4 regions of the Sporosarcina sp. QA0331 genome follow, and region 1 is predicted to be linked to each of the others. Evidence: riboswitches for the same ligand, from Rfam matches in the RefSeq annotation. Region 1 holds a riboswitch; each other region holds the start of a gene.
The links. A riboswitch is a leader RNA that binds a small molecule or an ion and turns the genes downstream of it on or off. The one in region 1 is predicted to bind S-adenosylmethionine.
Positions count from the first base shown of each region.

Region 2: another riboswitch for S-adenosylmethionine. It lies ahead of AC0L13_RS18900 (bifunctional homocysteine S-methyltransferase/methylenetetrahydrofolate reductase); the one in region 1 lies ahead of AC0L13_RS01740 (methionine ABC transporter ATP-binding protein).
Region 3: another riboswitch for S-adenosylmethionine. It lies ahead of AC0L13_RS00865 (O-acetylhomoserine aminocarboxypropyltransferase/cysteine synthase family protein); the one in region 1 lies ahead of AC0L13_RS01740 (methionine ABC transporter ATP-binding protein).
Region 4: another riboswitch for S-adenosylmethionine. It lies ahead of AC0L13_RS13410 (methionine ABC transporter ATP-binding protein); the one in region 1 lies ahead of AC0L13_RS01740 (methionine ABC transporter ATP-binding protein).

Region 1 is NZ_CM147850.1:333,585-341,745, reverse strand. It holds gene abc-f (ribosomal protection-like ABC-F family protein) at 1-1,021, opposite strand, end outside; gene AC0L13_RS01755 (RAxF-45 family protein) at 1,318-1,437, opposite strand; gene AC0L13_RS01750 (serpin family protein) at 1,511-2,758, opposite strand; gene AC0L13_RS01745 (lysophospholipid acyltransferase family protein) at 2,840-3,397, opposite strand; SAM riboswitch class I at 3,729-3,834, shown strand; gene AC0L13_RS01740 (methionine ABC transporter ATP-binding protein) at 3,940-4,965, shown strand; gene AC0L13_RS01735 (methionine ABC transporter permease) at 4,955-5,617, shown strand; gene AC0L13_RS01730 (MetQ/NlpA family ABC transporter substrate-binding protein) at 5,668-6,528, shown strand; gene AC0L13_RS01725 (M20 family metallopeptidase) at 6,530-7,726, shown strand; gene AC0L13_RS01720 (acyl-CoA dehydrogenase family protein) at 7,904-8,161, opposite strand, start outside.
Region 2 is NZ_CM147850.1:3,704,409-3,712,569, reverse strand. It holds gene metH (methionine synthase) at 1-2,611, opposite strand, end outside; gene AC0L13_RS18900 (bifunctional homocysteine S-methyltransferase/methylenetetrahydrofolate reductase) at 2,604-4,451, opposite strand; SAM riboswitch class I at 4,565-4,671, opposite strand; gene AC0L13_RS18895 (histidine kinase) at 4,786-4,971, shown strand; gene AC0L13_RS18890 (biotin transporter BioY) at 5,107-5,703, shown strand; gene bioB (biotin synthase BioB) at 5,700-6,704, shown strand; gene AC0L13_RS18880 (hypothetical protein) at 6,743-7,447, opposite strand; gene AC0L13_RS18875 (hypothetical protein) at 7,590-8,161, shown strand, end outside.
Region 3 is NZ_CM147850.1:153,226-161,386, reverse strand. It holds gene AC0L13_RS00870 (homoserine dehydrogenase) at 1-452, opposite strand, end outside; gene AC0L13_RS00865 (O-acetylhomoserine aminocarboxypropyltransferase/cysteine synthase family protein) at 508-1,803, opposite strand; SAM riboswitch class I at 1,925-2,040, opposite strand; gene AC0L13_RS00860 (hypothetical protein) at 2,213-2,386, shown strand; gene AC0L13_RS00855 (glycerol-3-phosphate acyltransferase) at 2,383-3,021, shown strand; gene AC0L13_RS00850 (sulfite exporter TauE/SafE family protein) at 3,051-3,824, opposite strand; gene AC0L13_RS00845 (sulfurtransferase TusA family protein) at 3,878-4,108, opposite strand; gene AC0L13_RS00840 (MBL fold metallo-hydrolase) at 4,138-5,265, opposite strand; gene AC0L13_RS00835 (sulfurtransferase TusA family protein) at 5,298-5,864, opposite strand; gene AC0L13_RS00830 (rhodanese-like domain-containing protein) at 5,914-6,210, opposite strand; gene AC0L13_RS00825 (DsrE/DsrF/DrsH-like family protein) at 6,227-6,706, opposite strand; gene AC0L13_RS00820 (metal-sensitive transcriptional regulator) at 6,787-7,050, opposite strand; gene AC0L13_RS00815 (DUF2187 family protein) at 7,293-7,523, shown strand; gene AC0L13_RS00810 (HD domain-containing protein) at 7,608-8,161, opposite strand, start outside.
Region 4 is NZ_CM147850.1:2,648,279-2,656,439, reverse strand. It holds gene AC0L13_RS13445 (peptide-binding protein) at 1-762, shown strand, start outside; gene AC0L13_RS13440 (ABC transporter permease) at 831-1,796, shown strand; gene opp4C (oligopeptide ABC transporter permease) at 1,811-2,728, shown strand; partial or broken gene AC0L13_RS13430 (ArsC/Spx/MgsR family protein) at 2,958-3,065, shown strand; gene gcvH (glycine cleavage system protein GcvH) at 3,146-3,529, shown strand; gene AC0L13_RS13420 (toprim domain-containing protein) at 3,722-4,063, shown strand; gene AC0L13_RS13415 (thioredoxin family protein) at 4,076-4,384, shown strand; SAM riboswitch class I at 4,441-4,545, shown strand; gene AC0L13_RS13410 (methionine ABC transporter ATP-binding protein) at 4,643-5,656, shown strand; gene AC0L13_RS13405 (methionine ABC transporter permease) at 5,649-6,317, shown strand; gene AC0L13_RS13400 (MetQ/NlpA family ABC transporter substrate-binding protein) at 6,373-7,221, shown strand; gene AC0L13_RS13395 (dicarboxylate/amino acid:cation symporter) at 7,379-8,161, shown strand, end outside.

The DNA.
Region 1 (8,161 bases):
ATTTTACAGCTTCTTGCATGATGACGACTTCCTTGCCGCTTCTCGGCGCAGCCTCAAAGGACAATGCCATTTTTCGAGGATCAATTAACGGCTTCCGCAGCTTCTCCATTCGTTCAAGCGCCCGCTCCATATTTCTCGCTTGCCGATGCAAACCCGCATTCGGCGGATTCGCTTCGTTCGCCCATATACGAAGCCGCTTGATTGCCTCTTTCATTTTCTTGATCTTCTTCTGTTGCTCCTCATAGTCCTGGAATTCGCGCAGGAGCCGCTCTTCTTTTTCTTTGACGAATGAACTGTAATTGCCGTAGTACAGATGAAGCTCTCCGTCTTCCAGATCCGCTATCTTTGTCACGACGTTATCAAGGAAATAACGGTCATGTGAAATGATGACGACTGTCCCTGCATATTCCGTTAAATATGCCTCCAGCCATTCGACCGCGAATAGATCCAAATGGTTCGTAGGTTCATCTAATAGAAGTAAATCCGGCTCTGTGAGCAGTAGCTTCCCTAACATGATTTTCGTCTGTTCCCCGCCGCTCATCTGGCTGAAATCCTGCTCGACGAACGCACGTAATTGTAGACCGTTAATAATCTTTTCGATTTCCGAATCCATCGCGTACCCGTCGCGACGGACAAACTCATCCTGCAATTGGCCGTATCGAAGAAGCAGCCGCTCCATGTCCGCCGTATCCGGATTCGATAATTCCATTTCCATTTCGGATAGCTGCTGTTGAATGGTTCTTAATTCCGCAAATGCGCTTTGAAGCACTTCATATCCGGTCATCGGCTGTTCGAATGAAGGGATTTGCGATAAATATCCGATTTTGGAACCTTTCTTAAAATGGATGCGCCCAGCATCCGGCCGTTCGACATCCGCAATGAGCTTGAATAACGTCGTTTTCCCGCTTCCGTTTCGTCCGACGACACCTAGTTTGTCACCTGTTTTAATGTCCAATGAAAGATTTTCAAAAATGGTGTTGCCACCTAACATTTTGCTTACTTGTTGTATTGTACAGATCATAATTTTCCGCTTCCTCTCTGATTTCACAGCAAGGAAAGCACAAAAAAAGACTGCGTCTAGGCAGCCTCAGACTGTTGACAAGCGCTCGCATTCTTCGTTGCTTGGATTCGTTGTAAGCTCATGAACTAAAGTTCTATTCGCTTCCGCCTCATCCTGCGCGCCTCGACTGACAAGCGCTTTCAATCAGTCTGAGGAACGCACCAAAGAATAATGAGATTGTCTACAATATTAGACTGCCACTGAGCAATCCCTTCCTACTTCAATAGTAAGAAATGATGTGCTAAACAGCTGTGTGATTACTGAAATTGTCTAAAAAAGGGCATACGTATCCCGTTGACGGTAATTTCATGAGTAATCGCACATGAAGTGGCTAAATATTCCAGTAAACTTTCACGTGCATACACAGTGTCCAACATCATTCCTCACCTCCGTCCGATTTATAGTAAGAATAGTTTAGCATGAATGTTTCGTTTTCACAATTGAATTTTTCTACATTTCAGGATTCGCGACAACGCCCATGAACAAAACAACTCCTGTTTCATCATCGGTAATCGCAAAGAAAAACGGTCGGTTCACATCCATGACGAATGGGTCGTCTACAGGCGCAGAAGTAGTGTCCACTTGAATACCTGTCACAGCAGCTGCTTCGGTTCCTTCTTCATTCACATCGATATATGTTTTTTGTTTAACTTTGCTAATGAACAGCGAAGCATCACCTTCAACCATCTTGCTAAAATCTGCATTACCAGAGAATGCGCTTACCATGCCGAGGGCTTCCAGTGCATCATTTAGTTCCGTTTCATACGACATTTTGAACTTCGGAAGAAGAATCGTTCCACGCGTGCTATTCATCCCCGATTGAATTTCTTCCCATTTACCATTTGTTAAAGTACTTTGAAATACATCTAAACCAACGCCTTCATTCGGCAAGATGACTGTCATGCTCATTTCGCCATCCGCATACGGCAGTTGAATGGCTTGGAATTCACTGTTCGCCATGTACAATAACTTCTCCTGCAACTTCATGAAAGATACTTCTTTATCAGTTCCGTCATTGAGATAGAACGCTTTATCATTAGTCTCTTTTTTATCAAATGGATATGTCCAATCTCCTTTGAAATAAATGGCGTTCAACAGCATCGCAACTAGATTATCATCCAACGGTTCATCGACCATTTTGTCGATTTTGCCATTTGTCGCTTTTTTCACCCAGTCATTGATTTGTTTTGGCGAATCATTGCTCGTAATGTCAATTTCCATGATTTTCGCGTTGAAATAATCCTTTGATTGATTAGCAAATCCGTCTTGAAACTTATATTGGTCGTTTAGCCAAATGGAGTTGGCGACTTGAAGTTGAATGGCGTCGTTGTCTTTATTCAGCATCGTCATAAAGGAGGCATTTGCTTTATTCAGGTCTATCGGGTCTATCCCTTCCATTTGTAAAGCTTTCGAGATTTCTTCCTTCGTCACTCCGTCCGCGCCGTTATAAACCATCGCCAGCGCCATCATTAGACTCGTCGGAGAAATGAACAGATTACCGTCATCATCCGCTTCGATTTCTTTTAGTAACTTGAAGCCCAATTCGTTGTTCGGTTCAACGATTGTTTCATAATCCATTTCTCCAAATTCAACTCCTTCAGCAATTTGAAGACTGCTTTGATTAGTACTTGTTCCACAGCCCGTCATAGGCAGCAATAGGATCATTCCAATAAGTGAAGCGGTAAATTTCCTTTTCAAATGAATCACCGTCCTTGTAAACGTAGACTTCATCGGGATGGAAAAGGTTACAAGAAACATGCCTGCTTCTATATTTTCAAGCTAATTGATTTCCCTTTCTAATTTCTCCGTATATGTACTGATTTCTTCTTTGCCCGCTTTCTCGACAAAGAAATGATCGCCAATTGTGATTGTCGCTTTTCGGCATTTCCAAATGTCTTTCAAATTCGCTGGCCCTTTATATGTGACCGGAACAATCGGGACTCTTGCCAGACCAGCTATGGTGACGGCTCCGCGCTTTGCTGGGGCACCCTCTGCTGTCCTTGTTCCACTTGGAAATATCCCAACAATTTCTCCGGACTTCAGTAATTTTATAGGCTTTTTAATACTACTAGGTGACGGGTTTTCACGGTCAATTGGAAAAGCTTTAATGTTCGTTAAGAAAGCAGCAACTATTTTTATTCTAAAGAGTTCCTTCTTTGCCATGAAGTGAATCGGTCGAGGCAATGAAATACCGAGCGCGATAATTTCCAACCATCCTCGATGTGCACACGTAATTACGTATCCCCCATTTTCAGGTAGTTTGTGTATATTCTTTAATTCGATTTTGATAATGATGAAAAAGATGAACTTTGCCAATGCGGCTGTTAATTTATACATGTTGCCCTCCCGTTATCATCAACATTTAGTACCTGGTACTAATTATAAACTAACTACATTATTTTACAACTAACCAGGCACTTATCCCGCTTGTATGATCGAAAAAATCCACGTTTACCTTCAAAATTGACAGGTACTTTTTGCGGTTAAATGCAACAAATTTAATTGAATATAAACCGTCATCGTACCAAGAAGAACGGAACTTCATCCTTCCTCCACTTATAATAATTAGACTTATTTATATATTTAATCTTCAACAAAACTAATAAACTTAGTTGACATTATTTTTAATCGTGGTAAAGTTGTAAGCAATTCAAATTTCATACAAAATTTCTTATCAAGAGAGATTGAGGGACAGGCCCTATGACATCTCGGCAACGGTTTTTTTAAACTACGTGCCAATTCCTGCAAACAGTTTTCTGTTTGGAAGATAAGAAGAGAGAAGCTTTTTCATATTCTACAAATTTAGTAGAAACGCCTTCTTTTTTCATATCTTCTTATAGATATGGAAAAAGAAGGCGTTTTTATTTGGAGGGGATTTTATGATTACATTCGAAAATGTATCGAAAACATTTGTTGTCGGAAACAGGAAAGTCGAAGCAGTCAAAAAGGTGACATTTGACGTTGAGGAAGGCGATATTTTTGGCATTATCGGATTCAGCGGGGCCGGAAAGAGCACATTGATCCGACTTGTCAACGGCCTGGAACGTCCGACTGAAGGGAAAATTCTTATCAAAAAAACTCCCTTGCATGAACTGAAGCCTAAACAGCTTCGGGGAGTGCGCAGAAAGATCGGAATGGTATTTCAAAACTTCAATCTCTTTTCTTCCCGCACTGTGGAACAAAATGTCGAATACCCTTTGAAACTATCAAAGGTACCTAAAGCAGAACGGAACGCAAAAGTGAAACAACTTCTTCAATTCGTAGGTCTTGCGGATAAAGCGAAAAGTTATCCCGAGCAATTATCAGGAGGGCAAAAACAGCGTGTCGGCATTGCCCGCGCACTTGCAACAGACCCGGAAATTCTGCTATGCGACGAAGCGACGTCCGCACTTGACCCGAACACGACGCGTGATATTTTGAATCTATTGCAAAAAGTGAATCGGGAATTAGGGATTACAATCCTGCTGATCACACACGAAATGCAGGTTATCCAATCTGTCTGCAACCGTGTTGCCGTAATGGAGACGGGGATAGTTATTGAACAAGGCGAAGTGTTCGAAACATTTACCAATCCTCAGCATGCAACGACAAAAGAATTCATAGCCGCCACTGAACAAAGCTTGCCCTCCCCTCAACTGCTTAATGAATGGCGGGCAAAAGGCGGAACCACTTTGTACCGCATCATTTTCAAAGGGGAACGGGCAAGCGACCCTATTTTATCAACAGTTACTCGAAAGCATCAAATTGATTTCAATATCATTTACGGTTCTATCCGGGAACTGCAGCAACAGTTTTTTGGCAATCTAGTCGTTTCATTCGAAGGAAAAAATGATGCAGTGACAGCTTGTATCCAGGAATTGAAAGATATCGTGGACATTGAGGAGGTGAATACAAATGAAAGTTAATTGGGAGACGTTTTGGATTCGTATTGTAGAGGCGACCGGTGAAACGATTACGATGGTTTTAGGAACTTTGGTTTTTAGTTCAATTATCGGGATGGCATTAGGCATTCTTCTGTTTACCACAAGAGAAGGAAATATACTTGAAAATCGGTTCATTTCAGGTTTACTAAATTTCTTTATTAACATCATTCGTCCGATTCCTTTCATCATTTTGCTTTTCGTTCTTTCACCTGTTACACGCGAAGTGATTGGAACGACGATCGGGACGGCGGCTGCCATTTTCCCAATGACGATTGCTGCATCGTTCGTTGTCGCAAGAGTCGTCGAAAACAACTTGATCAGTATCGATCCGGGTGTCATCGAAGCTGCTGAAGCAATGGGAGCAAGTCCGCGCCAAATCATTTTCACAGTATTGATCCCTGAAGCGCTTGGACCACTCATCCTTGGATTGACTTTCGTTACGGTCGGTTTGATCGACTTTTCAGCTGTTGCAGGGACAGTTGGCGGTGGCGGATTGGGCCACGTTGCGATGACGCATGGCTACCAACGATTCGACAGTTCAGTCATGTTTGTTACGGTCGTTATTCTGATTATTCTTGTTCAGTTTGCGCAATGGATCGGAAACTTCTTATCTAAGAAAGTGATGCGCCGTTAACAAATTCAAATTGAAACATTTTTAAATAAAAAACAATTGGAGGATTCACTATGAAAAACATTATTAAATCACTTGGAATTCTTTTACTGCTATCCATTCTTGCTGCCTGCGGTAATAATGGATCTGCTAACGATGATGTTGTAGTAATTGGTGTTACTGGAGCAGACGGTGAGCAGTGGAATGTGCTAAAAGAGTTGGCGAAAGAAGAAGGCATTACAATTGAGTTGAAAGAATTCGCGGACTACACATTACCGAACAATGCGCTTGCCAATGGCGACATCGATTTGAATTCATTCCAGCATATCGCATTTTTAAGTCAATTTGCTGAAGAGAACAATGTTGATATCGTACCGATTGGTTCAACTGTTATCGCTCCGCTCGGCATTTATTCCGATAAGCTTGACGATATTTCCGACATAAAAGAAGGCGACAAAATTGCGGTTCCCGATGACCCTTCTAATTTAGGACGTGCTTTACGATTATTGGAAACTGCAGGCCTCATCAAATTAAAAGAAGGCACTGGACTTTTCGGAGATACAACATCCATAGAAGAGAACCCTAAAAACTTGGAAATCATCCCTATGGTTGCGCAACAGACGCCCCGTGTACTACAAGATGTTGCAGCATCCCTTATCAACAACGGGATCGCTGGACAGGCCGGGTTCAATCCTATTGAGGATCCAATCTTTTTGGAAGATGGCGACAGTGAAAACGCCTTACCTTATGTGAATGTCTTTGCAGCACGTGCGGAGGATGCACAAAACGAGACGTATTTAAAAATCATCGAGCTTTACCAGTCTGAACAAGTGAAGAAAGCAATTGAAGAAGAAACGAATGGCGGCTCAATTTTATTGAACATACCGCAAGATCAGCTAATCGATACATTCGAACAATTGAAGGGGGAAGAGTAAATTGACGACGACAACCAATCAAATCCATTCATTTTTAACGGAAAATCGTGCACGCTTTGTTGAAACGAGCCTATCGATCCACGCCAACCCTGAAATCGGAAATGAAGAGTATTTTGCCTGTGAGCAATTAACGACTTTGCTTCGCTCCGAAGGGTTCGAAGTGGAAACAAATGTTGCAGGTCACGAAACCGCGTTTTACGCACAGTTCTCAAGTTCGAAACCAGGTCCGACAATTGCTTATTTGGCAGAATACGATGCCCTGCCAGGAATCGGCCATGCTTGCGGACATAATATTATTGGAACGACGAGTGTCGCCGCTGCGATTGCACTTTCCAAAGAACTTGAATCTACTGGCGGAAAAGTGGTCGTCCTAGGAACTCCTGCAGAAGAAGGCGGTCCAAACGGCAGTGCCAAAGGAAGTTTCGTCCGCCACGGTTATTTAAGTGATGTAGACGTTGCATTAATGGCCCATCCTTCCGGAAAAACAGGCGTAACGTCAAACTCGTTAGCTGTCGATCCATTGGATTTCCATTTTTACGGCAAGCCAGCCCATGCTTCAGGTGCACCCGAGCATGGCATTAACGCACTTGACGCAGTCATATTACTCTTCAACGGTATTAATGCACTTCGTCAACAATTCCCGCAAGATATCCGTGTGCACGGCATCATTACACATGGCGGCGAAGCGCCGAACATAATTCCCGAATATGCTTCAGCACGGTTTTTCATTCGCGCGTCCACTTGGAAACGGACAGAAGAAATCGCGGCAAAAATACGGAATATTGCAGAAGGTGCCGCACTTTCTACTGGCGCTACTGTCAAAATCGAACGCTTTCAAAATGAAGTGAAAGATTTCGTCATTACAGACGCACTTGATCAAGCAGTGAAAAACAACCTCGAATCTCTTGGGGAAATCGTCTATACTGAAAAAAGAAAAGGTCTTGGATCGACAGATGCAGGAAATATCAGTTATGAAGTGCCTACTGCCCATCCTTATATTAAAATTGGTGATGATGATTTGATCGGACATACTGTACCGTTCCGCGAAGCAGCCAAATCTGATCGCGGTATGGAAGCGCTCCTGATCGGCGCAGAAGCGCTTGCAAAAACAGGGCTTGACTTACTGACAGACGCAGCACTTTTAAGCGAAGTTAAAGTAAGTCACGCGCAAGCATTGGAAGCAAAATCACATCAGTAAACATAGCAAACCGGACAACACTTTCCATTCGTGTATTGTCCGGTTTTTTAATGCATATATACCCCATGTAAAATAGAGCAGAATAAAAAGAACAAAAACGTAGAAAGGCTTCCTCCTTGAAGTCTTTCAGCAAACGCAACCTCTCAAAGGAATATATTAGCCAGTCTCATTTACAATTCATTCAAACGGCCATTCCGGCAGCATATGGCTTAACTTTTTATCCTCACGGTAGCCTAATACATATTCCGCTTGCATGATCGTATGGATTTCACGTGTTCCTTCGTAGATGACCGGCGCTTTCGAGTTACGCAGGAAGCGTGCGACCGGATATTCATCCGAATAGCCGTACGCGCCATGGATTTGGAAAGCGTCGTCCGCTGCTTTATTGGCAAAATCACATGCTTGCCATTTAGCGAGGGACGTTTCGCGTGTGTT
Region 2 (8,161 bases), 780 kb from region 1:
CTGCAACCGCAGTATCCCGTGTCGCTCGGATCGCCTCCGACTCAAGCCGCTTTTCCTGCTTCTCAACAAGTTCATTCAACAAAGCCTCTTTATCGCCGCCTTGCAATCGGTTCGCCAGTTCAAGCCCTTGCATCGCATCCTTTGCATAAATGACTGGTCCATCATATTCCGCGGCAATCTTCGTTTCCGTAAATCTACGGGTCAACGCAGCTCCTCCAACCATGACAGGCGTATCAATACCTGCTGCCTTAAAATCCTGAGCGGTTATCACCATTTGCTGCGCCGATTTCACAAGTAATCCGGACAACCCGATAATATCCGGCTTTTCTTTCCGGATGACATCGATGAGCGTCGCCGGCGTCACTTTAATGCCGATATCGATGACGCGATACCCGTTATTGCTCAAAATGATATCGACGAGGTTTTTCCCGATGTCGTGGACGTCGCCTTTTACGGTCGCCAAAATGATTTTCCCTTTGCCGGAATCATCCTCTTTCTTCTCCATGAACTGTTCGAGGAATGAAACGGAAGCCTTCATCACTTCTGCGCTTTGCAAAACTTCCGCAACGATCAGCTGGTTATCGTTGAATAGGCGGCCGACTTCGGACATCCCTTCCATCAAAGGTCCGTTAATGACATCGAGCGGCGTATCATACATCTTAAGCGCAGCCTCTAAATCGGGGATCAACCCTTCCTTCGTTCCTTCAACGACATAATACGCAAGCCGCTCAGGTACCGTCTTTGGAATATCGTCTTCGGTTTTCTCCTTTTTCTTATCCCGGTAGAAATCAGTGAAATCTGCTAGCGTCTGATCTGTCGTATGGAATAGAAGATCGTTCGCAAGGTTTATTTCGTTCTCGGGAATCGATGCGTAACGTTCCAACTTCTCTGTATTGACAATCGCGTAATCGAGTCCCGCCTGGGTGCAATGATACAAATACACCGCGTTCAGCACTTCCCGGCCGACAGGGGGAAGTCCGAAAGAGACGTTGCTTACACCTAGCGTCGTCAACGACCGCGGCATTTTCTCTTTGATCAGCCGGATGCCTTCGATTGTTTCAACTGCCGACCCGATGTATTGCGCATCACCTGTTCCGACAGGGAACACGAGCGGATCGAAAATGATATCTTCAGGAGCGAGTCCCCATTTGTTCACAAGCAAGTCATAGGAGCGTTCGGCGATTTCTAGTTTCCGTTCCCGCGTCACCGCCATCCCGACTTCGTCGATTGTCCCGACGACGACGGCAGCGCCAAATTTTTTCACGAGAGGAAGCACCGCGTCGAACCGTTCTTCGCCATCCTCCAAGTTGATGGAGTTGATGATTGCTTTCCCTTGGGAGAATTTCAACGCCTCTTCAATCACTTTTTCATCAGTCGAATCGATAACGAGAGGCACCTTCACCTTTTTAACGACTTCCTGCATGAAATTCTTCATATCCTCAAGTTCATCTCGGTCCGGGTTTGCAAGACAAATGTCGAGGACATGGGCACCGCCGCGCACTTGAGCACGTGCAATCTCGGAAGCTTCTTCGAACTTCTCTTCAACGATCAACCGTTTGAATTTCCTCGACCCGATGACGTTCGTCCGCTCACCGATTAACAAGGGGCGCATCGATGGGTCGTACAATAAAGGTTCGATACCCGAAACGGCATGATCATGCCCGTTCTCCGGCTTTTGTCGTGGAGCGAGTCCGTCCACCGCCTCGCGGATTGCACGAATATGGTCAGGCGTCGTTCCACAACATCCGCCAACCATGTTTAGCCATCCTTTATCCGCAAATCCTCTTAGCTTTTGCGATAACGATTCAGGCGATTCATGGTAATGGCCTTCTTCATCCGGCAGCCCGGCGTTCGGATAACAAGTGACAAAGCTCGTTGCAAGATCTGAAAGCGAGCGCAGATGATCTGTCATGAATTCCGGACCTGTCGCACAGTTCAACCCTACTGAAAGCGGCTTAATATGCTCGATGGAAATATAAAACGCTTCGATGCTTTGACCGGCCAATGTCGTTCCCATCGGCTCGATCGTCCCGGAGATCATAACGGGCAACTCAATGCCTGTTTCGTCGAATGCCCGCTTGATTCCGATCGTTCCGGCTTTTACATTGAGCATATCTTGGCTCGTTTCCATCAATAGAAGATCAGCGCCGCCTTCAATCAACGCCTTCGCCTGAACGTAGAAGTCCTCGGAAAGCTTATCGAATGTAATCCCTCCGGTGACGGACAGAGTCTTCGTAGTCGGACCGATAGCACCGGCGACGAAACGCGGCCGCTCAGGTGTCGAGTAATCGGCTGCGCACTGTTTCGCGATTTCCACAGCCTTTTTGTTGATTTCAGAAGCGCGGTGACCGAGGCTGAATTCGTCCAGTACGAGGGGAGTGCCCCCAAATGTATTTGTACAGATGATATCTGCACCCGCCTCTAAATAGGCGCGGTGGATTTTATCAAGAATATCAGGGCGGAGGATGTTCAAGTATTCATTGCAGCCTTCGTATTCTTCGCCGCCGAAATCGTCCGCGGAAAGGTCTTCCGCTTGCAGCATCGTGCCCATCGCACCGTCTATGATGAGAATTCTGTTTTTCAGTTGTTGTTCGATTGGATGTTTAGGCATGGACGATATTCCTCTCCTTCTCCGCATCAAGCTGCTTTATATGATTGATCAGTTCCAATGACATGTCATAGCGGAGGAATGGCGTAATAATGTAGATGCCGTTGAATAGCTCGGCGGCAGTGTCGATCAGTTCCTTCGCGATATTGATGCCTTCCTGAGTCGCTTTTTCACGGTCATCCCCGCAAGCGGCCATCCTTTCGAGCACCTCTTCGGATAGCTTAATGCCAGGCACTTCATGGTGCAGGAATTCCGCATTCCTTATATTCGTAAGCGGCATGATGCCGATGAAAATCGGTGTATCCAAATGCTTCGTCGCTTCGTAAATGTCGACGATTTTCTCTTTTGTATAGACGGGCTGGGTAATGAAATAATCGGCCCCACATTCAATTTTCTTTTCAAGCCGCTGAACGGCACGGTCTAGAACACGGACATTCGGATTAAATGCAGCGGCGACCGAGAATTTCGCTTTTTTGCGAAGCGGCTTGCCTGTGAAGGAAATTCCTTCGTTCAATTGTTTAATAAGCTGCAACAGCTCCATGCTTGATACATCATAGACGCTTGTAGCGCCTGGGAAGTCGCCAACCTTCGTCGGGTCGCCAGTAACAGCAAGGATGTCATGGATTCCTAGTGCATCAAGCCCCATCAAATGAGATTGCAAACCGATCAAGTTATGGTCGCGACACGTCAAGTGGACAAGCGGCCGTACGTGATGCTCATGCTTCAAAATTGAGCCCATCGCCATGTTGCTAATGCGAGGGGAGGCAAGGGAATTGTCCGCCATTGTGACGGCATCTACACCGGCTGCATATAATTTATTCGCTCCTTCGAAGTACTGCTCGGTTTCCAAATGGCGAGGGGTGTCGAGCTCTACGATGACCGTTCGCTCTGTCTTCGCTTTTATGTGAAGCGGTTCGTGTTTTGCAGGCTCCGCTTCCCGGATGACGATTGGCTTTTGTGGCGTGACGGTCTTTTCCGTTATCGGCGGCAATCCCGCCAATTGCTTTTTCGCAGCTGCAATATGTTTCGGCGTAGTTCCGCAGCATCCGCCGATGAGACGTACACCCTCTTCACGAAGAAACGTTGCTGCACGACCGAAATAGTCTGCTTCAGACGCGTAGACGATCCGGCCTTCCTCGACGTCGAGCAAGCTTGCATTCGGGGCTGCTGATAAGAATGCCCGCTCTGGAATTGTCACTTTTTCAAAAGCTTGAATCGTATGGTACGGGCCTAGCCGGCAATTAACGCCGACAATATCTGCACCTATTGATTCCAATTGGTGAAGGGCATCATTCAGATTCATCCCATTTTGCAAGATGCCGGGCTCATCCATTGCCACTTGTGCAATGAGTGGAATATCCGTCAGCTTTCGCAATTCAGTGACGACGGCCGATAGCTCTTCAAAATCATAATATGTTTCCAACAACAGTCCGTCGGGATCGCCGGAAAGCAAAACATCTGCCTGTTCGCGCATCATCGTCAACACTTCGGCGATAGAAGCGTCGCTTTTCCGGATGCCGCGCAGTCCTCCGATTGTCCCGAGCACATATTGATTGCCAGGAGTTGCTGCACGCTTTGCAATCTGAATCGCTGCCTCGTTGAATTCCTTCACTCGGTGCTCTAAACCGTAGCGGGCGAGCTTAAGGGAATTGGCGCCATATGTATTCGTCTGAATCACATCCGCCCCCGCGTCGATATACTCTCGATGGATCTTCTCAATGATTTCCGGCTTTTCAACGTTCAATTCCTCATAACTAAAGTCAATGCCATATGAATAAAGCAGCGTCCCCATTGCGCCATCTGCCACTAGTACATAATCTTTCAACCGATCAAGCAATCTCATCAGAATCATCCTCTCTTCAACTCTGCATATTCTTATACAAAAAATTTCGACAGCAATGAAAAATAAAAAAGCCTTCGCTAAAAAAGAAGGCTTTACAAGTGAAATCTCGCTCCTTCTCATCTGTCAGGCCGAAATGAACCCGCTGGAATTAGCACCTGACCGAAAACGGCTGGTTGCTGAAGCTTCGACGGGCCAGTCCCTCAGCTTCTCTTGATAAGAATTTGATATGCAGTTGTTTGAATAATTTAAAACATCATATCGTTAAATGTCTGCTACGTCAATAGGTGAATTGTGATAGAATAGGCGTATGAACAAAAAGTAGAAGGTGAATTCGTTGAGGATCTTCAAATTTTCCATTCCGATTGCACTCCTTGTCGCTGGAATTTCATGGTGGATGCTCCATAAGGATCATCAAGAAGTGCCGGGGATGTCAAGAGTGTGGATTACGGTAGGTGCAGCTATCTTAAGCGGCTTGATTGCCCATTTTTTATTTCCGAAAAGTGAAGACAAGAAGCGTTAATACAGAAATCGATAGCGACTCATGCTGTCGGTTTTTTTATTTATTTGATTTAGGTTAACTTAATTGAAAATGAAGTTGACACATTTTGAGTTAACTTATATTCTATAGTAGATAACTCAAATTACGAGGTGGATTATGACAACAGCTTCAGTGAAAACGAAAAGCGGGATGAGTGCGCTCAGTCTCGTCTACTGTGGGATGTTTGCGGCATTGATGATGATCGGGGCAAATATTACTACGTTCGTCCCATTTCTAGTAATTGGTGGGGTGCCGATCACTTTACAAACATTTTTCGCCGTGTTGGCGGGACTTCTGCTCGGTAGCCGGCTTGGGGCAACTGCGATGACGGTCTATATGATCGTCGGCTTGGCGGGGGCGCCTATTTTTTCAAAATTCCAAGGCGGGTTCGGCTTCATTCTAGTACCGACCTTTGGCTTCGTCGTCTCGTTCATATTCGTTGCGTATATTGCGGGGAAAATTGTTGAGAGGAACGGAAGTTTGCAGAGCTATGTCATTGCCGCTTTGGTTGGTATGAGTGTGAATTATCTGTTCGGAACGAATTGGATGTATGCCGCTTATAAACTTTGGGCTGCGGCGCCTGACGCCTTCACCTATAAGGTGGCTTGGATCTGGATGGTACCGCCGTTGCCGAAAGACATACTTCTGGCGATTTTAGCTGGGATTTTCGGCCACCGGATGTATAAGGTGTTGAAAGTGAGGCGTACGCGTTGACGAACTATGAGGAGTTGGCAGACCGTGTTCTTGCAGGTGATGTCTTATCAAACGTAGAAGCACGTACAATTCTGGATAGCCCGGACGATGAGCTGCTTCCATTGCTGCATGCGTCCTATAAAATTCGAAAGCGTTATTTCGGGAATAAAGTGAAACTCAACATGATCATTAACACCAAATCCGGCTTATGCCCGGAAAACTGTGGATATTGTGCACAGTCGATCGTATCAAAAGCACCAATTGAAAAATACGCAATGATGAAGCAGGAAGAAATTGTGGCGGGTGCAGAACGGGCGGTGTCCTTGAATGCGGGTACGTATTGTATCGTTGCAAGCGGGAGGGGACCGGTCAACCGGGAGCTTGAAATCGTCATTGATTCCGTCAAGGAAATTAAGGCGAAGCATAGCAATATGACTGTATGCGCTTGTTTGGGCATCTTGAAACCTGAACAGGCAAAACGTTTGAAAGAAGCTGGCGTCGATAGGTATAACCACAACATCAATACATCTGCCGCGCATCATAAAAGCATAACGACGTCTCACACGTATGACGACCGTGTGAATACGGTGGAACTGGCGAAGGAAGCAGGGATCTCGCCTTGTTCAGGCGTGATTATCGGCATGCGGGAGACGAAGGAAGACGTTATCGCGATGGCGCGCAGCTTGCATGCGATGGATGCCGATTCGATTCCTGTGAACTTCTTACATGCGGTGGATGGGACGCCCCTCGAAGGAACGAATGAGCTGACGCCGCGCTATTGCTTAAAAGTGCTTTGCTTGTTCCGCTTTATGAATCCGACTAAGGAAATCAGGATTTCGGGTGGACGTGAAGTGAATTTGCGCTCACTTCAGCCATTCGGCCTCTATCCTGCAAATTCAATATTTGTTGGAGACTATTTGACGACGGCCGGTCAGGAAAGTGACCGGGACCGGCAAATGCTCGAGGACCTTGGATTTGAAATCGACATGGCGCCGTTGGTGAAACAACCGGTTACGAATTGATTATATTAGTAAAGGGCGATCCTTCAAGTTGATGAGTCTCAACTTGGTGGGTTGCCCTTTTTCATTGATGGCGGCTGCCATAAAGAAAAGTCCTCTTGCTGCATGAAATACTCCTTCACCGAAATCGAACCGTCAAAAGGTATTGCTTCAATCGTTTCGAGCATGTCGTCAAACTGAGCTTCTGTTACTGTGGAAATGTTTCTGTTCGTTATTCGTGCAGGAAGTTGATGTTCCTTAATCGTTTTAACCCATTCTTCCAGCGATGGCTCACTGATGATGACCGTCTCGGAATATTTCATATTCCCATTTTCCTCTCGATATCGATAAAGAAGACGTGCTCCGATATAATCGTTTTTCCTTCCTTTGAACCCGGGATTCGTCCATAGGCCGATAAGCAGATCGGTTATTTGGTCGTAGCGGAAAGTGATGGATTTCGTTTCGCCGGTCCACTCATTGGCGAAATAAAGTGTGTAGCCATCTCGTTCCTCCACCTTTGTGAACGTTGTCGGCCCTTTTTGCCGGGGCAGCTTTAGAAGTTGAATGCATATCCATCCGATGAATAGGGAAATGCCGCCGAGCAGGGCTGCCAGTAGCCACTCTCCATCCAAAAATGTATCTACGGCCAAGTATAATAGAACGATGCCAAACGCTCCGAAGCCGATAAGGGCTAGATAATAATAAACTTTTTTAGCTGCTGACATTTTGCCTGGCAGCTTATCGGTGCTAAAAACATTCGTCTGCATAATAACTCAACTCCTTTCTCTCATATCTTGTACGGAAGTTCGGGGCGGTAGGATTCAAAAACTTGGTCAAAAAGATGAATCGTTTCGCTGCTTCATCCGTATAGTTAGGGGAGATTAATTTTTAATAGAAAAGAGTGTTCACATGATAAATTTACTGCTATTTTCAATTGTCGTCGGTATCGTTTCCGCGATGGTGATCGTGCCGTTCACGTCGGTTTCTAAAGAAGGGAAGCCAGCCTTTAATCGAATTGGTGCATTGTCAGCAACCGTAGTGCTCATGGCGGTTCTCACATTCGCCCTTTATTACGTCACGAATCTGGATAGGAATTGGACGTCGTTGTGGGCGTTATTCCTTGTCGTAACTGTAGCGGGAGTCGTGCTTGCAACTGGGAAGGAACGAAGCGCCAAAATTGTCCTGTTATTGGCTGCGTTAGCGGGAAGTGCGTTCATCCTTAGTGCGCCGCTATTCAATGCAAATCAAAAATATAAAGCGGTCGAAATGGATCAACAAGTGGAAATTAAGGCGTTTGATGAAACGAAGACGCCTGCAAGTGTACCACCAAAATTTGCTCGAAATAAAATGAAGAAAGCATTCGGCCAAGTGCCGAATACGAGTTATTATGAGCTTGGCAACTTGCAGATTCAAAAAGTGGATGGAAAGTTTGTCTATATCGCGCCTGTCGAGTTTTCGGGATTCTTCAAATGGATGAATGG
Region 3 (8,161 bases), 180 kb from region 1:
TTGATACGGTCGCCTGCAATAAGATTTGTCACTGTCCGGATAATCGGGACGCCGCCAGCTGTTGTCGCTTCGAATCCGACTTGCACATTGCGGAATTCTGCATGCTTCAGTAATGCAGGTCCGTGTTTAGCGAACATCTTTTTATTCGCAGTAATAATGTGGCAGCCCTTCTCAATCGCTTCCGACAAAAACGTATAGGCAGGCTCTTCCCCGACAATTGCTTCGAAGATAACATCGATTTCGGGATTATTCCATATTTCCTGAATGTCGTCGGTGAATTTCGCTCCTTGAATCGGCTTGCGTCTTTTCGCCTTGTCTTTCACAAGGATGGATACGACATCAACTGTGAAACCAGTGCTCTCTTTAATCTCCTCCCGCTTCTCCTGCAGGATTCTATACACACCTTCACCGACCGTACCAAAACCGAGTATGGCCACTTTAATTGACGGCATTATACCACCCTTCCTTCCTAACTTTGCTTTGTCATTTTAAATCAAAGTCGCTCTATTATCGGACTTCGACAGGCGCAGCTTTCTCAATCGCCTGCTGCAAGTCTGCAATCGTATCTTCCGTAGACTCAAGTCCGACAGACAGACGGATCAATTCTTCTGGCGTTCCCGTCTTTTTCAAGTCCTCAGCAGACAATTGCTGATGTGTCGTCGATGCAGGATGGATGATAAGTGATTTTGCATCCCCTACATTCGCTACGTGTGACCACAACGTAATATTGTCGATCACTTTGCGTCCTGCTTCACGTCCACCTTTAATACCGAAGACGATGATGGAGCCGAAGCCATTTTTCAAGTATTTCTTAGCATTTTCATACGTCGGATGGTCTTCCAATCCTGCGTATGTTACCCACTCTACAGATGGATGCGATTTTAGGAACTCAGCCACTTTAACGGCATTTTCGTTATGACGAGTAACACGCAAATGAAGCGTCTCTAGCCCTTGTAGGAAGTTGAAAGCACTATCCGGATCTAGGCAAGGCCCGAAGTCGCGCAGTAATTGGACGCGAAGCTTTGTCGCAAATGCAGCTGCCGCAGTGTCAATACCGTATCGAAGTCCGTTGTACGTTGTATCAGGCTCTGTAAAGCCAGGGAATTTCCCTCTCGTCCAGTCGAATTTCCCCGCGTCTACAACGACGCCGCCGATTGTTGTTCCATGGCCGCCGATCCATTTCGTCGCGGAATGAATGACAACGTCCGCCCCGAACTCGATTGGATTCGATCCGTATGGGGATGCAAATGTGTTATCGATGATGAACGGGATTTCATTCTCATGCGCAATGTTTGCGACCGCTTCGATATCGAGCACTTGAAGGCTCGGGTTCCCGATTGTTTCAGCGAATATCGCTTTTGTTTTGTCCGTGATTGCAGCACGGAAGTTTTCAGGGTTTTCTGCATCGACGAATTTTACATTGATGCCGTAGCGAGGAAGCGTGACGGCGAATAGATTATACGTTCCACCGTATAGGTTGCCCGCCGCGACGATCTCGTCCCCAACTCCAGCAATGTTCAAAATGGAAAAGGCGATAGCGGCCATACCGGAAGAAAGAGCGACAGCGGCTGTTCCACCTTCTAAAAGTGCAACTCTTTCTTCAAAGACAGCAACAGTCGGATTCGTGATTCTTGTGTAAATATTGCCTGCTTCTTGCAAGCCGAATAAGTTTTGGGCATGTTCAGTATCGCGGAAAACAAATGCAGTAGTACGGTGGATCGGCACAGCGCGTGAACCTGTAATAGGATCCGGCTTTTGGCCTCCGTGTAAAAGAAGAGTTTCTGGTTGAAGTTGGTTTGTCATTTTTATTACCTCCAGTGGATTTTTTTAAGATGAAAAGGCAATGCGGAGGCGTTGGGGGTTTTTGGAATAAAAAAAATAACCCCTTTCGCTAAGAGAAGGGTTACGCTTTCGCTTATTCCTCCTCTTATCTTTCAGACCGTTTGCACGAATCTGTAGGAAGTAGCACCTTTGCAAGTTCGTCACTTGCCGGTTGCCGGGCATCGCAGGGCCTAGTCCCTCCGCCGCTCTTGATAAGAGTTTGGGTATTCAGTTTTTCATCTTGTTGAACAGTATAGGAGACTCTTTTTGAAAAGTCAAGAGGTGAATTTATTTTTTTCTGAAACTTCCGCTTTATCTCTGATGTTATAATAGTTTTAGTAATTGGACTGACGGCGCAGGTGTGCTTGCATCGGACGTGGAACCTGCCTCTTTGGTCGCGTGGACACTTGCTTTGGACACGGAAGCACCCTCTTTGGACGCGCAGACACTCACTTTGGACGCGGGAGGGCCTTCTTTGGACGTGCAGCTACTTGCTTTGGACGCGATTCAACAGGCTTTGGACGTTGGTGCATATGAATATATTAATTTTGGAGGATTTATATGACGTTATGGATTTTGGGCATAGTCATTTGTGGTTATTTAGTCGGCTGCTTGCACGGTTCGACAGTTGCACATTGGATTTCTGGGGTTAATTTAAAAGAGACTGGTGTGAAAAATGCTGGGGCGTCGAATGCGATGATTGTTCTCGGGAAACGGTATGGCGCTCTTGTTGCATTAATTGATATCGGCAAAGGCGTTCTCGCGGTCATTGCGGTAAGATTGCTAGCAGGACATTTCGGACTGCCTGTAGAATCTATCATATTGTTATTATTTGTTGTCGGCGCAGCCGTTATATTCGGCCATAATTTTCCGTTCTATATGAAGTTCAACGGTGGTAAAGGAACGGCTACCGTAATCGGTGTACTTTTCGCCATCGATTGGCGATTCGGGCTTGCCGGGCTTGCTTTATTCATACTGGTTGCCCTTCTCACCGACATTCTTGTCATCGGCGTCTTCATGCTCTATATTACTCTCTTCGTCATGGCCGTTTGGCTCGATGGTTATTGGCCGATACTGATTGCCGTGTTGCTTTCCTTAATGGCGATCTGGAAGCATATCGAAAACTTCAAGCGAATTCGAAAAGGGACTGAACCACGGATTCGTGCATCATTCAAGAAAAAACAGAAGCACTCGGAATGAGGCTTCTGTTTTTTCTTATGCTATCCTTATCAAAAATCCAACCAAATCTTCACAGCCGTCCCTAAAATCAACACCGCCAATATACCCTGCAATATTTTCGTATTCATCTTCTGTCCCGCCTTTGCCCCTAGTGGAGCAGCAAGGATACTCGCTACAATCATGATGGCGGCTGGTCCGTAAAGAACTTGGTCAGTCACGATCTTCCCTACCGTCGAACCGATCGATGAGATGAATGTGATAGCAAGTGACGTTGCAATTGTCATGCGTGTCGGGATTTTCAAAACGACGAGCATGATCGGAACTAGAATAAAAGCACCTGCAGCTCCGACAATCCCAGCAGCAATGCCGACGATGAAAGCAAGTACGGCTGCAAGCCATTTATTGAAAACGACTTGATCCGCCGGAATATCATCCAGTCCTTTTTTCGGAATGAACATCATGACGGCCGCAATCGTTGCCAAAATGCCATACACGAGATTGATGCTTCCTTCTGATATCAAATTGGAACCATACCCTCCGATAAAGCTTCCGACTAAAATCGCACTTCCCATATAAATGATCAATGTCTTGTTAAGATATCCGCCTTTCCGGTACGCCCACACTCCGGATATTGTCGCGAAGAACACTTGGATTGCACTGATTCCTGACACTTCGTGTGCAGAGAATGCGGCAATTCCGAGCAATGGCGGAATGTATAATAGCATCGGATATTTGATAATTGATCCACCGATTCCGACCATGCCGGAAACGAAGGACCCTATAAATCCAATGAGAAAAATGGTAACGAGAAATGTCAAATCCATAAAATCACTCTCCTTAATTAGGAAAAGGGTATCTGTTTAGATACCCCCACCCTTTATTCAGCTTTCTTAATCCAGAACATGAAGACGCCTGCTTCTTCTTTTTGGTCAATCATTTCATGGCCGCTTGATTTTGCCCATGCTGTCAAATCAGCAACCGAACCTTTGTCAGTCGCTTGAATTTCTATAATTTCTCCTACTTCCAATTCCTTAATTGCCTTTCTTGTTCGTACAACCGGCATTGGGCATGCCAACCCTTTTGCGTCTAATACTTTTTTTACGTCCATTTGGTCATCTTCTCCTTATAATTAATTTGTCACCGTACCGCGCAACGGTTCGGTCCAATTTCCATTTCACGCTGTGTTTCCTCATTTGGCGCAATTTTACCCATGTTCATTTGACGGATTTCTTGGTATGCGTTCGGTTGAGGAGGCAAGTTTCCCGTCACCAATTGCCTGAATTCCTGTTCATCCTTAATATTCAAACCGTGGTTAACCTCAAATAGCTTCCCTAACTTTTCGGAGACACTTCCGTCGTCATTCAATTCTTCGATAATCATGAAGTGCGCCGGAAGAACGAGAAGATCCTTCGCTAACTCGCGGTAGCGGCTATACAAAGTCTCCCGCAAATCACCGACCCAATCTTCCGCCAATCCCGCAAGGTCAGGTCTCCCGATTGAATCAATGAATAAAATGTCTCCTGTCAATAAATAAGCGTCATCGACAATAAACGAAGTGGAGCCGATTGTATGGCCCGGTGAATAGAGCGCCTGAATATCGATTTTCGATGTCCCTACAGTTATGACACGGCCATCTTCTAACGGTTCGTATGCAAACGTTACTTCTTTCGCGTCTTTCGGCGGGAGCCAGTATGTTCCATTCACGGCTTCGGCAATTTTACGCCCGCCGGAAATATGATCAGCGTGCAAATGTGTATCGAGTACGTTCGTAATTTTCACGTCCAATTGTTTCGCGAAATCAAGGAAGACATCCGTCATTCTTGTCGCATCTACAATGACCGCTTCACCGTTTGACATGATCATGTAAGAAAGGCAACCTTTTCCGATGCGCACGAATTGATAAATCGAGCCGCCATCCTTCAAGTCACCTATTTTCACCGGCTCCAAATGCTCGCTCCACGCCTTCATGCCTCCTTGTAAATAGGAAACATCACGTCCCTCTTCAGCAAGCATTTCCGCGACGAAAACTGAAGAGCCTTCCTTTGCACAGATGACGATAATATCTTGATCGGTCGGGATTTGTGGAAGAATTTCTTCTACACCGTCCAATAGATCGAAATATGGGACATTCAAGTATTGAATGTTATCCCCTTCAATTTTCCAATCTGCGAATGCATCTTCATTACGGACATCCAAAATGAAGAAGTTCTCTTTATTGATCACCTTTTTTGCGACTTCCGCAGCCGTCATTGGTGTTACTGTCATACTTATCTCCTCCTATCTAGCAAAGTTCGTTATTAAATAGATTTTTCTATGGGACCGTTCCATCCACTCATGCCGGGTACAACATTTTTTACGTTCTTGAATCCTGCTACAGCAAGTTTTTGTGCAGCCATGTCGCTCCGATTGCCTGATCGGCAAACAATGTAGATAGAAGCTTCTTTATCTAATTCGTTAAAAGATTTTTCAATATCACCAAGAGGCAGCGACTGCGCTCCTGAAATATGGCCGAAAGCGAATTCCGCAGCTTCACGGACATCCAATAAAACAATCTCCTCTCGGTTCGAAAGTGCGGTTTCCAATTCTTCATTGGAAACGACATGAGGATAGCTCATTTCCTCTTTTTCCCCTCCTTCGGATTTTCGTAAATAATGGGTAAGCACTCCATCTTCTTCCGTTGTGCCTAAAAATTGATGTCCTGAACTTCCCGCCCAAGCTTTGAGGTCGGCGGAAGAACCTTTATCGGTTGCCTGAACCTCAAGGACACTACCGAGTTCCAACTCTTTCATTGCTTTTCTCGTCTTGACGACTGGCATTGGGCACGCCAAGCCTTTCGCATCGATTATGTGATCTGCTTTTATCATTTTCCGTCTCTCCAAGTACCCGCAGGGGTATATTTTTCTTTATAAAAAATTACTTAGTAGGGCCTTCCCAAGCCAACATACCGCCAGTCATATTTATGACTTGGTATCCGTAACTTTCCAAGAACTTCGTTGCCTGCCCGCTGCGTCCGCCAGAGCGACAAACCATAATATATTCCTTCGCTTTATCCAATTCGTTCATGCGGAACTCCAACAACCCTAAAGGGATATTGATCGCGCCAGGAATTTTACCTTCAGCTACTTCGTCGACTTCACGGACATCGATAATGTTCAGCGGTTGCCCAGCAGATAATTTTGTTTCGATTTCTTTTGCTGTCACTTCATTCATGTTGTTTCCTCCTAATTTAGATAAATAAATTCACACTGCCATCTTGTGCATCAGCTAAATAAGCAGCTACCCCTGCATAGTCAATCCCATCTAGCAATTCGTCTTGATGAAGACCTAACAAATCCATCGTCATCGTACAAGCGACAAGTTTAATATCCTGTTCTTGCGCTAGTTCAATCAATTGGGGAAGCGTCATCGCATTATGTTTTTCGATGACGTGCTTAATCATTTTTGGTCCCATTCCAGCCATATTCATTTTCGAGATGCCCATCTTATTAGCACCACGAGGCATCATTTTCCCAAACATCTTTTCAAGGAACCCTTTCTTCACGGGAACATGCTCTTCTTTCCGGAGTGTATTCAATCCCCAGAACGTATGGAAGATTGTCACTTCATGATCGTAAGCCGCCGCTCCATTTGCAATAATATAAGCAGCCATTGCTTTATCGTAGTCTCCACTGAATAAAACAATGGTTGTTTTTTTCGTTTCCGACAATCCTATCTTCCTTTCAAAATTATTATACACTACCCTACCCCGTAAGGTATAATGAATGCTAATAAGAAAAGAGTCAACAGTTAGCGACTCTTTACCAAAAGATCTACAGCTTCTTTTATAATCTCCTCTTGAGACATCGAATTAGTTTCATCAACGTTCTGCATACAAGAAATGATATTTGAGCTGACAATAACACCGATTGTACGGTCAATCGCCGAACGGGAAGCAGACAATTGTGTAACGACTTCTTTGCAGTCTTTTCCTTCTTCGATCATCCGTAAAATCCCTTTTATCTGACCTTCGATTCGTTTTAATCGATTTACGATTTTATCATCATATTCCAATTGTGCTCAACTCCTTTCTCGTTGATTACAAAACTGATTGTATACCCCTCCAGGTATAATGTCAAGCAACTATTCTTCTTGGATTCAGGATTCTGCAAAGTACGACAATTTATGATATAATAATAATAGACAACTTGATAGAGATCGTTTTCAACTAGTTGTTTTCCATCATGATTCGATTGCTTAGGGCATGCCCAAGCAATTTTTTTCATTAAGAATTATGATGAGAATGAACAGTAGGAGTGATCAGATTGGCTTTTCCACGCAGTGAAAAACCTGTTTCAGATTTTGTCGCAGCTCGTCATATCGATGAGGAAATCTCGTTCGTTCGCAATGATCATGAGGTGAACGGAACAATCCAAAAAATCCTAGAGAACTCAGTCATCGTTAAGATTTCAGAGGAAGATGCAGACCGAATCGGTGTCGCATCCAATCTCACCGTTGTTTCCCACAAGAACTACTCCGTAGTCTAATTTCATATGGGAAAAGGGCATTTCCACGTGGGAATGCCTTTTTCTTGTGCATTCTTTAGAACCGATGACTTTTATGTATGTCTTTCAACTGTTACATTCTTTAATGATCCGCATTGCGATGCCCGATAACTCCCCATGTTCAGTGAAACGTTCGCTGAGCATATCCGTCAGAATATGGTCGAGGAAGTATTTTACGCAGTTCATATTTTGAAATATCAGTATTGTTCTTAATGCTTCTTCATATATCTCTATAAACAATGGCTCTGGATTACCTTTTTGAATTTCACCAAATGCTTCATAAAGCAAATCAATTTTATCAGCAACAGATAAAATGCGCCCCTCCAATGTCTCATCTTTACCTTCCTTAAATCGCTCCAAATAAATGCCTTGAAACTCAGATGGAAGTTCCTTTTCTACAAACTTTCTTGTCATTTCTTCTTCTACTTCACTGAAAAGTTGCTTCAACTCTTTCGAAGCATATTTTACAGGTGTCTTTATATCTCCCGTAAAAAGTTCAGCGTAGTCATGGTTCAATGCCTTTTCATATAGGATTCTCCAATCCACTTTCTGTCCAACCTTTTCTTCGACCGTTCCAAGAAATTGAGCAATTTTCGTCACCTTAAATGAATGGCTGGCGA
Region 4 (8,161 bases), 1.8 Mb from region 1:
AAATTGTCTGATCCTAAAGTGCGTCAAGCAATTGCTCACGCAGTTAATCGTCAAGGTCTTGTCGGTTCAGGGCATGGCGAAGGTCTATTACATGGTCGTGGACAGCCGATCAATTCGCCAATCGCACAACAAATGTGGGCATATGACGAATCTGCGGTTACCGCATATGAATATGACCCTGAAAAAGCTGGCAAAATTTTAGATGACCTCGGCTATGTTGATGTTACAGGCGACGGCTTCCGAGAAGATCCGGATGGCAATGAATGGATATTGAATTTTGATTATCCTACTGGAAACGAACTACGTGAACGTTCTGCTCCTATCCTTCAATCGGACTTGGAAAATGTAGGTATTAAGGTCAACCTACGCCAACCTGCTGAAATGTCAGTTTATGTACCTGGTTTGACAAATGACAATACGGATTGGGATCTCTACCTCATTGGTTGGAGCTTAAGTAGTACAGATCCAGATCCAGCTGGTCTATGGGCGACTAAAGCGGGTTACAACTTCTCCCGTTGGAACAGTCCAACATCTGAGGAGTTAATGCAAAAAGCTGTAAAAGCTCCTGACGCTTTTGATCAAGATTACCGTTCTAAGGTGTATGCTGAATGGCAAAAACATTTCTCTGAAGAATTGCCAGCATTGCTCCTTTACGCGCAAAACAGTCTTTGGGCATACAATGATCGTATTCAAGGTATCAAGATTCTTCCACATACCATGTACCAAGATGCACATGAATGGTGGGTCGAGGACGCGGAATAACGTGAAGGAAATATGGAGGGTATACGTCAATCGTATACTCTCCTCCTTCCTAGGTAGGGGGAAAACGAATGTACCAATATATAATAAGACGAGTCTTACAATTCATCCCAATGTTATTTGCATTATCAATCATCGTTTTCGGCTTAGCAAAGGCAGCTCCTGGTGATCCATTTTCAGGCAAGATTCTTGATCCGGAAGTCGGTATGGAGGTATATGAAAAACAACGGGCAGAGCTTGGTTTGGACAAACCGATTCCAGTCCAATATTTGCGCTGGGCAGGAAAAATTGCACAAGGCAGTTTCGGTGAGTCGATTACTTATAAAGGCAGATCCGTTGAGAGTCTAATTAAGGAGCGCTTCCTAAACACTGTATATTTAGGGTTATTCGCACTCTTGATTACTTTACTAGTCGCGATTCCTATCGGGATATATTCCGCACGACATCCATACTCACTGTTGGATTACGGATCAACGACATTCGGCTTTTTCGGACTAGCCGTTCCAAACTTTTTCTTTGGTCTGGTTGTCATCTACTTATTCTCCATCAAACTAGGGTGGTTTCCTGCACAAGGGACACTTTCTTCCAATAAGCTAACAGGCTTTGCAGAGTTCAAAGATAGAATTCATCACATGATTTTACCAGGGTTGACGCTTGGGTTGGCAAGTACAGCTAGTTATATGCGTTACATGCGATCTGAGGTAATGGACGTTCTTGGCAGTGATTTTATTAGAACAGCCAAAGCGAAAGGGATGTCGAACAATAACGTTCTTTACAAACATACACTTCGCAACGCGCTAATTCCGGTTATCACATTACTCGGCATGGAACTTGGCCCTTTACTTGGCGGAGCAATTATTACCGAACAGGTTTTCAACTTCCCTGGTATCGGCACACTTTTCATCGGTTCCGTCATTAACCGAGATTATCCAGTCGTTATGGCGATTACTCTTTTATTGGGAGTTGCAATTCTTGTAGGGAATTTGTTGGCAGATATATTTTATAGCGTCGTAGATCCGAGGATTCGCTATGACTGAGGTGGTGAGGATATATGCATACTGTTAATGAAAAAGAAAATCAACATGATGAACTACAGATTGAAACAACGAGGAAACATCGAAGTCCCTTTCAGTTATCTCTTCGGCGTTTCCTGAAAAACAAGCTCGCTATCGCAGGTATGATTGTTCTCATCATTATCATTGGGTCAGCGGTTTTCGCACCTCTCTTGACGGACCATGATCCGAAAGCGCACAATCTTTTAAAGGTTGAGCAAAAACCAAGCAAAGAACACATTCTAGGAACGGATAGCTCGGGTCGCGATAATTTCTCGAGATTGCTATACGGTGCAAGAGTTTCATTGACCATCGGTATTAGCACAATGGTTTTCACCGTCTTGCTAGGCATGATTTTCGGGACACTTAGTGGCTACTACGGCGGCAAAATCGACAGTATTATTATGCGGATCACGGATTTGTTTCTAGCTTTACCGTTTCTCGTCTTAGCACTGACAATCATTGCCCTTTTGAAAAAAGTTACGATCGGGCTGTTCGTTGTTATCATTGCAGTTACTAGCTGGCCGACATTATCGAGGATTATTCGTGGTACTTTCCTTTCCTTACGTGAACAGGAATTTGTCCTTGGCGCAAGAGCAATCGGTGCAAGCGACTTCAGAATCATCTTCAGACACTTTTTACCGAATGCAATTGGGCCAATCATTGTAAACGCGACATTATTAATGGCTGCAATGATTATCGTCGAATCCGGACTTAGCTTCATCGGCATGGGAATTCCCCAACCGACACCGACATGGGGAAATATGATTTCAGAGGCGCAAGGTTTACGTATTCTACGGTATCATCCTGAAGCGTGGATTCCGCCAGGTCTCGCAATTCTCCTAACGGTTCTCAGTATCAACTTCATTGGGGACGGACTAAGAGACGCGTTCGATCCAAAAAGTGATAGACGATAAAATGTATAATCCTGATCAAACTCCGTGACGACATTTTCTGTAGTTTTTAATTAATACTAAACTAAAAGGGGCGAAGGGAAATTCAATATTTTCCATTCGCCTGTTTTAGTATAACGACTTTCTAGACAACCACTTTTGCTTCACCTACAAGTAATGATATAGCCGGCTTCATAGGAAATTATCAATATAAGAAAAAGTTATATATGGTATTATAAGAATAATACTATAAGTATTGGCCACTGAAGGCATGCTCATAAAAAGTCCGATTGTAACGGACGGCTCAAAAGTGACTGTCGGCTTTAAGGAAGACGAGTTTCAAGAAGTATGGGGAGCATAATATACTTTCTTGTCTTTAGCTTCGGAATATGTCAAAATTGAATGTGAATCAATAAATGTTTACTTATGGAGGGTTATGGGATGAGCACACCTAAAGACTTGCGTTATTCAGAAGAACACGAGTGGGTAAAGGATGAAAGCGGAAAGTATCGTATCGGTATTACTCATTTTGCACAATCCGAACTTGGCGATATCGTATTCGTTGAATTGCCACAAGTTGGGGATGAGTTGAAAGCAGACGAGCCGTTCGGAAGTGTTGAATCGGTGAAAACAGTATCTGAACTTTACGCTCCGATTAGCGGTAAAGTCGTCGAAGTGAACGAAGAATTGGAAGACAGCCCTGAATTGGTGAACGAATCTCCATATGAAGGTGCTTGGATGGTTGTTGTAGAAGCTTCGGATGAATCTGAGCTTGACGCACTTATGTCAGCTGAAGACTACGAAAAAATGACTGTCGGCGAGTAATCGTCAAAGTAGCGCCTGGATCTATGACTCCGGCGCTTTTTTCAATATCCCCACGTCTAGACTTCGGTCGCCAGAAGCCCAGGTCATACGTCAAAGCTGCTTTGTGGCAAAAAGCGTCACTCCGCATCTTTACCTTATGCCTGTCGCTTCTAGTCAGGCGCCCTACGCTTTTATTAAAGGAGGGCTGGAAAAATGGACAGTCAAAAAGTCTTGATCGTTGAAGGCGGATCGGACCGGAAAAGATTGCAGAAAGTGCTTGCGGAACCGGTTGAAATCATTTGCACGAACGGGACAGTCAGTCCGTATCGGGTCGAGGAGATGCTCACGCCTTATGAGGAGTTTGAACTGTTCGTTTTTCTAGATGCCGATGAGTCGGGGGATAAGATCCGCACTTTATTCAAAAGGTATTTTCCTGAAGCGATACACCTTTATACGGAACGAACGTACCGCGAAGTTGAAACAACTCCATACCGTGTGCTTGCAGCCGTCCTCCTAGCTGCAAATTTTGAAGTGCATCCCGAATTTTTACTTTGAAGGTGATAAATAGTGGCCAATATCGAAAACTGGACACGTGAACAATGGGAAAAGAGCAAAGACGATTTTCCAAAATCGATTTTTTATTTATATACACCAATGTGCGGAACATGTGCAATTGCTTCAAAAATGATGGAAGTCATTGCTGCTATGAAGCCTGACTTGCCCATTGGAAAGGCGGACTTGAATTATGTAGAAGAGCTCGCTGTTGATTATGAAATTGAAAGCGTCCCTTGTTTACTAATTCAGAAGGATGGAGAAGTGGTACATAAGATCTATGCGTTCCATTCTATTCCGCATCTTCTCGAAAAGATAGGTTGACATACTGCCGAGAGACATGATATAAGTATAGCTATTAACTTTAACTGAATATGTCGCTCTTATAAAGAGAGGTGGAGGGAAGTGCCCTATGAAGCCCGGCAACCGTCACGAAAGTGAAATGGTGCCAAGTCACACAAAGCATTTGCTTTGAGAGATGAGAGATCGGATGGACGTTTATTTTTATAAAACGTAGTAGCCTTTCTGCTTGTCTGCAGAAAGGTTTTTATTTTGGACAAGATAGTAGTAGAGGTGATAATGATGATTCAATTGAAAGACGTTAAGAAAAGTTTTGGTGCAACGAACGATGAAATCTTGGCGGTAGATGATGTCTCCTTAACGATTGATGAGGGAGAGATCTTCGGCATCATCGGTTATAGTGGTGCTGGGAAAAGTACATTGATCCGCTTATTGAATGGTCTTGAGACACCAACAACTGGGACAATCAAAATTGGAAACCGTGAAATTTCGGCATTCACAGGTAAAGAGCTTCGGGAAGCAAGACAAAAAATCAGCATGATTTTTCAACACTTCAACTTGCTCTGGTCCCGGACTGTTAAGCAGAATATAGCTTTTCCGCTTGAAATCGCTGGAGTGAAAAAAGCGGAACGGGAACGAAAAGTGGCGGAACTGATCGAGCTTGTCGGTCTGAGCGGCAGAGAAAATGCTTATCCATCGGAACTGTCAGGCGGTCAAAAGCAACGTGTCGGTATCGCAAGGGCGTTGGCGAACGATCCAGAAGTGCTGCTTTGTGATGAAGCGACTTCCGCGTTAGACCCGGAAACGACAGATGCTATTCTTGATCTTCTAACAAGTATTAATGAACGGCTCGGGCTGACAATTGTGCTCATCACACATGAAATGCATGTCATCCGGAAAATCTGTCATCGCGTGGCGGTCATGGAAGCTGGAAAAGTAGTTGAAATCGGTCTGGTTCTTGAAGTATTTCAATCACCGCAAGCACCGATTACAAAGCGCTTCGTTTCCCAAGTGACGGAACCTGCGGGAACTGAACAGGTTCTTGCGCATATACCAGGAGGCACGCTCATAAAACTCGCATTTGTCGGAGAGAAGACTGAGCATCCTGTGTTGGCAAGTTTGATTCGAAAATTCGACATTGACGTAAATATCGTCCAAGGGAACATATCCCATACAAAAGGCGGCGCTTATGGCTCGCTTATATTACAGCTTCTTGGCAATGAAAATGATGTTGATAAGGCGATTGCCTATCTCCATGAGCTAGGTGTACAGACAGAGGTGATCGGCAATGATTGAAAGTTTATTTCCAAATGTAGATTGGGGAAAAATGTGGGAAGCAACTGTAGAAACGTTATATATGACGGGGCTTTCTACTTTATACACATTCGTATTCGGACTTGCATTGGGCGTTCTTCTTTTCTTATCAAGTCCAGGCCAACTATGGAAAAATAAATTGGTGTATGGCTTGACGGGAGCATTTGTGAATATTTTCCGCTCTATTCCATTTATCATTTTGATTATATTACTTATCCCGTTTACGACATTGTTGGTCGGATCAATCCGCGGTCCAGAAGCAGCAATCCCTGCTCTTGTCATCGGGGCTGCACCGTTTTATGCGCGAATGGTCATGATCGGATTGCGTGAAATCGATAGAGGTGTTGTCGAGGCAGCAAGATCGATGGGTGCGAAAACAAGTACAATTATCTTTAAAGTGTTGTTGCCTGAATCAATGCCTGCCCTTATTTCGGGAATTACGGTAACGGCGATTGCGCTTGTCGGCTATACAGCAATGGCTGGAGTCATAGGTGCCGGCGGGCTCGGGAATCTCGCGTATTACGAAGGATTCCAGCGAAGCCGCTCTGACGTGATGATTGTGGCAACTATTATTATCCTAATTGTTGTATTTGCGATTCAAATTATCGGCGATTTTGCAGTGAGGAAATTGGACAAACGATAATTTACAGGAAGCACCTGTTAATTATAAAAAACAACTACGAATGGAGAGAAAAATGATGAAAAAGATTTTATCCACATTATTATTAACGGTTCTTGTGCTCGCACTAGCAGCATGCGGAACGAAAGATAAAGAAGATGGCGCTAACAGCAATAATGCTGGTGGTAAGGAAGAGAAGACTAAAATCGTCGTCGGCGCATCCAACACGCCGCATGCTGTCATTTTGGAAGAAGTGAAGCCATTGTTGAAAGAAAAAGGCTATGACTTAGAAATCGAAACATACCAGGATTATATTTTGCCGAACAAAGACTTGGAATCAGGTCTGTTGGATGCGAACTATTTCCAAACTATCCCTTACTTGGAAAGTCAAATTGCTGATTTTGGCTACGACTTTGTCAATGCGGGTGGAATCCATATCGAACCGATGGGTGTTTATTCGAAAAAATATAAATCACTAGATGAATTGCCGGACGGTGCGACTGTCCTTATGAGCAACTCGGTTTCAGATCACGGCCGTGTGCTTGAAATGCTTGAAAAAGAAGGATTGATCACACTTGCTGAGGGTGTTGATAAAGTTAAAGCTGAACTTGATGACATCGTGGACAACCCGAAGAATCTTAAGTTTGAACCGGATTATGAAGCAGCTCTAATGCCGACACTATATAACAATAATGAAGGTGATGCTGTTCTCATCAATTCCAACTATGCAATTGATGCTGGTATAAATCCATTGGAAGATTCAATTGCTCTTGAAGAGACTGATTCACCATACGTCAACGTCATCACAGTCCGTTCAGGTGATGAAAACAGCGCAGCAATCAAAGCACTTGTAGAAGTGTTGCAAACCGAGGAAATCCAAGAGTTCATGTTGAAAGAGTGGGGCGGCTCAGTCGTACCAGTAAAATAATTTAATAAGCCGTCCGCTTCCATCTATTGGATGCAGACGGCTTTTTTTCTCCGTCAAAAGTACAATAACTCAAAATAACTGTTCCTATTTTTCCTTTACTATGATAAAGTGGTGTTGTTGTTTTTATAAACATTTGTACATCTGAGGAGGACATCTTATGAAGTGGAAGGTCGGCCTTATATGGCGAATCGTTATCGCTATAGGGCTTGCGGTGGGGCTAGGACTGTTGCTCCCGAAAATACATGAAGGATTCGCAGGTTGGTTCACAAGCTTATTTGCAACGTTCAATATGATTTTCGGCGGCTTCTTGAACTTTGTCGTACCATTTATCATTATTGCATTTATTGCACCAGGAATTGCGAAACTGGGCGCTGGATCCGGAAAACTTTTAGGGCTCGCTACAGTACTTGCATATGCCTCTACAATTGTAGCAGGGATTTTGGCATACTTCGCTGCCATGTCAATTTTACCGAGCTTCATAGGTGGCATTGGTGCTGAATCCGTTGCCGATTCAGGAAAATCACCAGCTGAAGCATTTTTTGAACTTGAAATGACACCTATTATGGGGGTCATGTCAGCATTGCTTCTCGCATTCATTTTTGGAATCGGTATGGCATCCATTAATAGCAAAACAATGCTTTCTTTCTTTGAAGAGATGCATGTTCTTATTGAAAAAGTCATTTCATTTATTATCATCCCGTTATTGCCATTCCATATTTTCGGTATTTTCCTTAACATGACACATAGCGGACAAGTTGCGAAGGTCTTATCGGTCTTTTCACTCGTCTTCGTCATGGTCATAGCATTGCATTTGCTCATGCTTGTACTTCAGTACACTGTTGCGGGGACTCTTTCAAAGAAGAATCCGTTCTACCTTATGAAAACTATGGCACCTGCATATATGACTGCAATCGGAACACAATCATCTGCAGCGACCATT